DNA from 3 places in the Hathewaya limosa genome. Region 2 is predicted to be linked to each of the others. Evidence: predicted binding sites of a transcription regulator. Region 2 holds the regulator's gene; each other region holds the start of a gene.

Region 1 (3,294 bases), on a different contig from region 2:
TTAATTCTTCACTTATATAAGCTAAATTCTCTTTAAACAATATATCATGATTAATATTAACAGGAATATAATTTAATCCTTCATATGGAGTTTCTAAGGATCCCGCAACCCTACAATGATTTCTTATAACTCTAAGCATATGATTTTTATTTACATTATACATTTTAAAAGGTTCTAGTTTTTCTGACATTAAAGAAGATATATAGTAAGAATGCCCAGTTAACACACCAATTAAAGAAGATGTAAGGTTTCTTCCTTCATCTGAATCGTATGGGTATCCCATAACCATTAAAAGAGATGCTATATTAGATATACCTAACCCAGTAGTTCTAAATAAGTATGATCTTTTAGCTATATCTTCTGTAGGAAATTGTCCCCAATGAATAGAGGCTTCTAGAGCTAATTGAAGTAATCCTACTAAATGAGTATAAGCGTTTAAATCTATTTTTTTTGTTTTTAAGTCGTAAAATTTAAATATATTAATTGAAGCCAAATTACAAGCAGTATTATCTAAGAAAGCATATTCACCACAAGGGTTTGTTGAATTTATTCTATTATATTTTGCATTATACACACCATCTTCACCACAAGGACAAGTATGCCAAGAGTTGAAAATATCATCAAATTGTGGAGCAGGATCTGCACAATTCCAGGCTGCCTCATTAAAGGCATTCCAAATTTCTGTAACTTTAAGTTTTGAGTTTACGGAATTATCAACACGGCCTTTAAGTTCTATTTCAGCATTGGGATTAGTGTTTAAATTATCTACCATTTTCATGAAATTATCTGAAAATCTTATAGAATTGTTTCCGTTTTGTCCAGAAACGGTTTCATAAGCCTCACCTTCAAAACTCATATCATATCCCATTTTACCAAGAGCACGAACTTTGTCTTCTTCTTTAGCTTTCCATGTTATGAAATCCATTATTTCAGGATGATCTACATCTAAAATAACCATTTTAGCTGCTCTACGAGTTGTACCACCAGATTTTATAGCTCCTGCATTTCTATCAAAAGATTTTAGGAAACTCATAAGTCCGGAAGAAACTCCTCCACCAGATAATTTTTCACCTTTAGCCCTGATACTAGAAAAGTTTGTTCCTGTACCAGAACCACCTTTAAATAATTTTGTTTCTGTTACAAATTGATCAGAGATTGAGTGAGTACCTAATAGTTTGTCTTCTATTGATAATATAAAGCAAGCTGATGCTTGAGTTCTACTATAAAAATCTTTTGTTTTAACTACTTTGTTTTCTTTTTCATCAAAATAGAAGTTATTATTTCCAGTACCTTTAATACCATAGGAGAGTTCTAAGCCAGTATTAAACCATTGAGGAGAGTTAGGTGCATACATTTGATTTAAAAAAGCATAAATCATTTCATCATAAAAAATAGTCTTTTGTTTTTCTGAATCTATTAATTTTTCATCTGATAAAGATTCACACCAGAAGTTAACTATTCTATGAGCAACTTGTTTCATGCTATTTTCATACCCTAATTCATTAGGAATACCGGCTTTTCTAAAATATTTTGAGGCTATGATGTCACATGCATTTTGTGAATAGTGTATAGGAAACTCTAAATTTTTCATATCAACAAGAACTTTACCTGTTTTATGATCTTTAAGAAATACATTTACTTTTTTCCATTGGAACAAATCAAATACTGTTAAGTCTTTATTTTTATCTAAATCTTTGGTAAAAATCCTTTTAAAAATCGAATCTATTTTATGCATAATTTAACTAAAAGTTATTACGTTAACTTTTAGTTATTTCACCTCCTAAATTATAAATATAGTATAATACTATATATAGTTTTTAAAATACTTATATATACTACATCTAGTATTATAAGATATAATAATAATTATTTCAAGATAAATATAATTATAGAATAATTATTATTTGATAAGCAAAGAAGTTAATTCTATATTAAGTTTTGCAAATTTAATAAAAATATTTATAAAAGTATAAATAGCAATTTCTACACGAAAGATGTACACTTTGTTTCCCTAGTAAAAGTTATTTATTTTTTTAACTGATAAAAAACAAATAAAATAAACAAAATAAACAAAATAAACCAAGTAATTAGTTTACTTGGTTTATTGATCTTCTATGATAAAATTTATGTAATAAGAATTTATTTTAATTTACTAAAAGATTTAATAGTATATTTGGAAGGTTACTGTTTGTAGTTTTAGCTAAATTTTTCGCAGATATTATAAAAAAATGTTTTATAACAGTTCCTGATTTATGAGTTTGCTCATATTTTTTTAAAGCATTTATAACCTGTAGTTGTCTTTTTTTCGCAAGAGCTATGTTTTTATTTGATGAATATATATTTGGTGCTTGGGGTAAACCAGCTAAGGACGTAGCCTCGTTTAAACTTAAATTCTCAGGCGTTTTTTCAAAGTATCCTTTTGAGGCTTGTTTTATACCAATATATCCATTTCCAAAAGGGATAACATTAACATACAATTCTAAAAGTTCATTTTTAGAATAATTTTTTTCAAGTTCTATAGCTAAAAACAATTCTTTAAATTTTCTACTAAAACTTTTTTCATTTGATAAATATAAATTTTTAGCTAACTGTTGGGTTATTGTGCTTCCACCTTGTACAATTTTTTTTGCCTCAATATTTTTAAAGGTGGATCGTACTATTGATATAATGTCAATAGCTCCATGATTATAAAATCTATGATCTTCAGTTGCTATAATAGAATTTAAAAATTTTTTATCAATATTATTCAATTGTATATAAGAAGCATCATTTTTAACATCATATATTTTATTTTGTAATGCTTTATTATCTATGGTTAAATTTGTACTTAAATATCCTAAAGTTATAATTAAAAGTATTCCTAGAAACATAAAAAATTTAAACAATTTTGTTTTGTTCATATCTTTTTATCCTCCTTAAAAGAACTGTTTTTCTTAGTCGCTTGCGGAATTTCGCAAGCGTTGATTCGCCTAACTTTTTAGCCGTTAGGCTTTTATATTTTCCTCCACTATGAAATAATAAATGTTGTCACGCAAAATAATAAACCATAGCGGAGGAGAACAAACATGTTTTGTCTTAATAAAATTAAACAACTAAATCTTTTTGAACAGGTATCTGAATTAAAACACATGACTACTAAACAACCCGTAGGGTTCATTGAGTTACTTGCTCATAACTTTGATATTAATACCTTCATTCCTAATTCATTTAAAGAACACTATTATTCTGACTTAGGAAAGGATAGAGAATATGAACTTTCTTCTGTGTTATCAGCACTACTAATCATGCAAATAT
Region 2 (3,294 bases):
CTTAAGCTAGAATCATTTCTTATTTGCTTACAAACATCATATCCATCCATACCTGGTAACATTAAATCTAATAAAATTAAATCCGGAATTTCTTCTTTTGCAACTTTAATAGCATCTAGACCATTCCCTACACAAAAAGCCTTATATCCATTTTTCTCCAAATTAAATTTTATTAATTCTTGAATATGTTCCTCATCATCAACTATAAGAATTCGAGCATTTTTCATACCTTACACTCCTTATTTTAAAATATAAATTTATTTTATAAATACAAATGAAAACATTCTTCCATAACCATCTTTTTCTTTTCTATAAGAATGTAATTTAGTATCTTTATTACAATACGTACATAAATTTTCAGTACAAATATTTTCTCTTTTTATTCCTTTATTAATTAAGGTTTCAACTATGTATGCTTCTAAATTAATTTTGCCATTTACATACATACTTTCATTAAAACATTTTTTCTCTCTAAATAATTCTATAACATCTTCACCTACTTCATAACAACATTTTTTATTATGAGGACCTATATAAACATTTATATTTTCTTCTTTGGAATTATATTTATTCTTTAATTCTTCTATAGTATTCAAAACTATATCTTGTACAGTTCCTCTCCATCCACTATGTACTGCTGCTATAGCTTTATTTTGTTTATCTACAAGTAAAATAGGAACACAATCTGCTGTAAATACTCCTATAATTCTATTTAATTCATTGGTAATTAACGCATCTCCATCATACACATTATCATCTGCAATTAACACTTTATCAGAATGAGTTTGATTTAAATAAGATACATAATCAACATTAAACCATCTTTTTAAATTATTTAAGTTTTCAATACCCTTAGGAAAATTCTTATTAAAATCTAGATTTCCCTCAGCCGTTGAAAAAAACATATACACATTATCATAATTAAATTTTATAAACTTATAATCTTCTATATATTTAAACTCCATATTACACCTCTATATGTTTTTCAATTTATTTTATCATTAATTATACTTATTTTAAAATTTTCAGAACATATTTAACCTAATTTTAACCAATACCATAATATTTATTTTAATAAAAACTTGGGCTATGTTATAAAAATATTATAACATAGCCCTCCACTAGTACTTAAAATTTTATGATTTTTTTCTTTCCATGAGACTTTTTATCTCTTCCATAAAAGTATTAATATCTTTAAACTGTCTATAAACCGAAGCAAATCTTACGTAACATATTTCATCAACATCTTTTAACATATCCATGATTAATTCTCCTATGTACTCTGACCTTACTTCAGTTAACATTTCATTGTATAATTTTTTTTCAACTTCTTCAGCTATTGACTCTATTTTAGCTCTTGATACTGGTCTCTTCTCACAAGCCTTAATTAATCCATTTATGATTTTATTTCTATTAAAATATTCTCTACTTAAGTCTCTTTTTATAACGGAAATAGGTATATCTTCTACCTTTTCATATGTAGTATACCTTTTAGCACAGTTTAAACATTCTCGTCTTCTTCTAATAGCTGAATTGTCATCTGTAGATCTTGAATCTACAACCTTACTTTCATTATAATTACAGTATGGACATTTCATTTTTCAGCATCTTCCTTTAGAATTTATAAATTGTCATTCTCATATTAACATTTTTATTAAAAAATTTCCATACATAATTTCAAATTTTATCAAATTTATTAAAAAAATTTGTTATTTGTATTATTTTCTTTAAAATTTTCTGCATTAAATTTAAGTTCTGCATGTACTAAGATAACATCTATACCAATTTTATCAATATTATTCCAAGGAATTTGTAAGAAATTTTCCTTTCCAAACCACGAATTTTTTTCTTGTGGTAATAAAATATAATCTATTTTATATTCCTCACAATCAACAACTAAATCCTTAATATGTCCTAATCTTCTTCCAGTATCTATGTCAATAACCTCCATGGTTTTAAGATTATTTAAAGAAAATAATTCTTCCTGTATTACATTCTCCAAGCTTCCCCCTCCTAACATTAATATAGTCTCATCTCTAATATAAATATGCTGTTTTTTCATAAAATATGTTAAAAAAATAAGGCACTAAGGCCTTAATTTAAATAAATTTTCTCATATGCTTCAATGCAGATTTTTCTAATCTTGATACTTGAGCTTGAGAAATTCCTATTTCATCTGCAACCTCCATTTGAGTTCTTCCATTAAAAAATCTCAAATTTAAAATAAGTTTTTCTCTACTATTAAGCTTTTTCATTGCTTCATTAATACAAAGATCTTCAATCCAATTTTCATCTGCATTTTTATTGTCACTTATTTGATCCATTACAAAAATTGCATCTCCCCCATCATGATATATAGGTTCAAATAGAGATACTGGATCTTGGATAGCATCTAATGCAAATACAACATCTTCTCGATCAATTTTTAGTTCCTTTGCAATTTGAGATACAGTTGGTTCCTTATTATTTTTATTAATAAAACTATCTCTAACTTGCAATGCCTTATAGGCTATATCTCTAAGGGAACGACTTACTCTTATTGAGTTATTATCTCTTAAATATCTTCTAATTTCTCCAATTATCATAGGAACTGCATAAGTTGAAAATTTAACATTTTGAGATAGATCAAAATTATCTATGGATTTAATCAATCCAATACATCCTACTTGGAACAAATCATCTACATTTTCTCCTCTATTATTAAATCTTTGAATAACACTTAATACTAACCTTAAATTTCCTTGAATAAATTTTTCTCTTGCTATTTCATCACCATCTTTAAGCTTCAACAATAATTCTTTCATTTCTTTTTCTTTTAAGATAGGCAATTTAGATGTATTAACACCACATATCTCAACTTTATTACTCATCATAAGGTCATCCATCCCTTCAGTATAGTTGCATTAAAATTTTCCCCTTATGATTAGATTTTTATACATAAGACAACCTTATAACATTTTATTAATTTCTTTTTTTAATCTTTTTATTATTCTTTTTTCTAATCTAGAAATATAAGATTGAGAGATTCCAAGCATATCCGCAACTTCTTTTTGCGTTTTTTCTCCTTTACCATTTAATCCAAATCTTAATTCTACAATTTCTCTTTCTCTATTATTTAATTTTTTCATAGCAAGTATCAAAAGTTGTTTATCAACTTCATCTTCTATCATATTATATACCATATCATTATCAGTACCTAAAATATCCGAAAGTAGAAGTTCATTTCCATCCCAATCTATATTTAATGGTTCATAAAATGATATTTCAGCTTTTACCTTGCTGTTACGCCTTAAG
Region 3 (3,294 bases), on a different contig from region 2:
TAAATCTTCACAACCTTTCATTAGTCCTTGTCCTGCAACAAATGGTAGGTCCTTAACTTTAAGTTTCTTTAATATCTCATACCTATGAAGTAGAGACTCTTTTGCTAATTCTAATCTATTCTCTAAAAGTTCAAAGAACTTATTCTCATTATTTTTCGCCATTAATCCTAATCTTGGAAGATTAATTGTTGTTGGTGCAATATTTCCTCTTCCTTTTGTACCAGGTTCACCATTGCAATTACTACATACATAAGTTCTGCAACCCATAGTAGCTGGCATTACACCTTGATCATAATATTTTTTATTAAAATCTGCATCTATATTCATAAATGTAGGATTCATTCTCTTACTAGCAACATCACAAGCAAGTTTATATAGATAGAAGTAAGGATCTCCCTCTTCTCTATTAACCCCTTCTTTTACCCTAAAAATAATATTAGGAAAAATAGGTTGTTCTCCCTTGCCTAATCCCTTTTCATATTCTAATAAAAACAATTCACAGACTAACGCTGCATCTTCTGAATGTGGTATTCCTAAATTAATAGAACTAAATGGAACCTGTGAACCTGCCCTTGAATGCATAGTATTTAAATTATATACAATTCCCTGCATTGCTTGACTTATAGTTTTTCTAAGTTTTTTATTTAATAACTCTTTAAGTTGTTCCCCTTGAATTCCATACTCTTCAAGTTCTTTTTTTATTTCTTGTCTAGTAGGATCTACAAATACTGCCATATCATTATCGAAATCTGGATGGGACTGTCCACCAAACATATCATTTTGGGTAGACTGTAAAAGAATACATGAAAGTTCAGCTGCTGACTCTATTCTCTTCGGTCTATTAATCGTTCCATAGCCAGTATTAAACCCTCTTTCCAAAATTTCTTTAGTCGGAATGTGTAGACAGTTAACTGTAAGATTATACGAATCTAAATCATGATAATATAAATCTCCGTTTTCATGCAATTTAGCCATTTTTTTAGGCATCATAGCTAAGTTATGCCACTTATTAGACTCGGAAGCTATTCTAAGAAGCTTAGAACTAAAATTATTTCCAACATTAGCGTTATCTCTATCTGTTTCTACCCCAATCTTATCAATTGCTTTCATAAGATCAGATTTTATTTCTCTTATTCTATTTCTTTCTCTTCTATAATTAGAGTATGCTACTCCTATTTCTCTATGTCCATTACTTAAAAGCATGTCTTCAACTTCATTTTGAATATCTTCAACACTTAATTCTTCTCTCTCTAAAGCTTCTAACTTCTTTAAAGCTCTCTCCTTCAGTTTATTTATTTCCTCTTCACCGATTATGTACCCAATTTCATCCGCTGCACCTTTGATTGCCTTAAAGACTTTGGAGGAATCAAATCGAACTCTTCGTCCATCACGCTTTACAACATATAGCATATTTTTTAGCCTCCTTATACAATATATTGTTTGCCATACTCGGATTATTATACTATTTTAATCTCTTATAATCAATTTTAATTTAATCTTTAAATCCTACACTACGTTTAATTTTAATAAATTTTCTCTTGTTTTATTCTGTTTTTATTCATGTAATGTATTTTATTATGGTAAATTATGCATACATAGGCATTTAGCCTACTTTCACTTTTTTTACCTAAAATTCAAAAAAATCTTTAAAAAATTTTTTAATTATTTTTTATTTTTTGTGTACGCATATTGATTTTAATTCCATATAATGATAGTATAATATAAACATATGAATATATGATCATATGTTTATATTATACTTATAAAGGAGATGACTTAATGAAAAAAAGTAATACCTCTAACTCAAATATAGATTTTTGTGAATGTAAAACTCTTCATCAAGATATAATAAATAAAGTTAATACTGAAATGTTAGATGAAGATACTCTACAAGATGTTTCAGATTTATTTAAAGTCTTTTCTGACTCTACAAGAATAAAAATAATTTTTGCACTATTTAAATCTGAAATGTGTGTTTGTGATATAGCAGCTTTACTTCAAATGAATCAGTCTGCTATTTCTCATCAATTAAGAGTTTTAAAACAATCCAGACTTGTTAAATACAGAAAAGAAGGAAAATCGGTTTATTATTCTCTTGATGATGATCACATAAAACAAATATTTCATATGGCCTTAGATCATATAAATGAAATTTAGTTAATTATGAGGTGATATAATGAATAAAGAAAATATTCTAATATTAAAAGGTTTGGATTGTCCAAACTGTGCAGCTAAAATTGAATCTAAAATAAAAAGTTTAGCCAATATCCAAGAATGTACTTTGAATTTTTCAACTTTAACACTTTCTTATATACTAAAGGATGAATCTATAAAAGAAGAAACGTATGCAGAAATTAAATCTATAATTCATAAATTAGAACCTGATGTAGAAATTATGTCAAAGAATAAACCATGTAGCTCTACTGCTACAGTAGAACTTATCTTAGAAGGACTTCATTGTGCCAATTGTGCTGCTAAGATTGAAAATAAGGTTAATGAACTTCCTAATGTTCATAAAGCTATTTTTAATTTTTCCACTTCAATTTTAACTCTTGAGATAAATAATAAGACTTCTAAAAATGATATTTTTACTGAAGTTAAAAACATTGTTAATAAAACTGAACCTGATGTAGTTGTAAAATTTAAGAAATCAAATAACTCATCAAATAAATCAAATACTGAACAAGAATCTCCATTATCTTTAATAAACAAAAAAGATTTTATTAGAATTGGTATTGGTACTATATTATTTTTAGTTGCTCTTATAGGTAAATTTACCTTTTATACAGAATTAACTCTTTTTATAATAAGTTATTTAAGTATAGGTGGAAAAGTCTTAATTAAAGCTTTAAAGAACTTTAAAACTGGGGAAATTTTTGATGAAAACTTTTTAATGGTTATAGCAACTTTAGGTGCTTTCGCTATTAAGGAATTTCCTGAAGCTGTGGCTGTTATGCTATTTTACGAAGTTGGCGAAACTTTCCAAAATATAGCCGTTAATCGTTCAAGAAAATCAATTGCTGACTTAATGGATATAAAACCTGATAAGGCTAACTTAAAAGTTGGTGACTCTATAGAAGAAGTATCTCCTGACGATGTTTCTATAAATGATATTATACTTGTTAAACCTTTTGAAAAAGTACCACTTGATGGTATAGTAATCGAAGGTGAATCCTCTGTTGATACTTCTGCCTTAACAGGAGAATCTTTACCAAGAAATATAAAAGTTAAAGATGAAGTGTTAAGTGGATTTATAAACCAAAATGGAATGCTTTATGTAAAGGTTACAAAATC

The links. Region 2 encodes NrdR, which represses ribonucleotide reductase genes. Its sites were predicted from a motif close to CACNANATNTNGTG; they were not measured.
Region 1: a site for NrdR is predicted at 1,834-1,847, ahead of QOZ93_RS01005 (vitamin B12-dependent ribonucleotide reductase). Genes of this name have one in related genera too.
Region 3: a site for NrdR is predicted at 1,428-1,441, ahead of nrdD (anaerobic ribonucleoside-triphosphate reductase). Genes of this name have one in related genera too.

What each region holds. Positions count from the first base shown of each region.
Region 1 is NZ_JAUSWN010000001.1:220,753-224,046, forward strand. It holds gene QOZ93_RS01005 (vitamin B12-dependent ribonucleotide reductase) at 1-1,735, opposite strand, end outside; gene QOZ93_RS01010 (biosynthetic peptidoglycan transglycosylase) at 2,145-2,900, opposite strand; gene QOZ93_RS01015 (transposase) at 3,066-3,294, shown strand, end outside.
Region 2 is NZ_JAUSWN010000004.1:84,592-87,885, reverse strand. It holds gene QOZ93_RS03480 (response regulator) at 1-227, opposite strand, end outside; gene pgeF (peptidoglycan editing factor PgeF) at 258-965, opposite strand; gene nrdR (transcriptional regulator NrdR) at 1,137-1,598, opposite strand; gene QOZ93_RS03465 (YlmC/YmxH family sporulation protein) at 1,697-2,002, opposite strand; gene sigG (RNA polymerase sporulation sigma factor SigG) at 2,100-2,873, opposite strand; gene sigE (RNA polymerase sporulation sigma factor SigE) at 2,949-3,294, opposite strand, start outside.
Region 3 is NZ_JAUSWN010000001.1:43,228-46,521, reverse strand. It holds gene nrdD (anaerobic ribonucleoside-triphosphate reductase) at 1-1,410, opposite strand, end outside; gene QOZ93_RS00170 (ArsR/SmtB family transcription factor) at 1,780-2,157, shown strand; gene QOZ93_RS00165 (heavy metal translocating P-type ATPase) at 2,177-3,294, shown strand, end outside.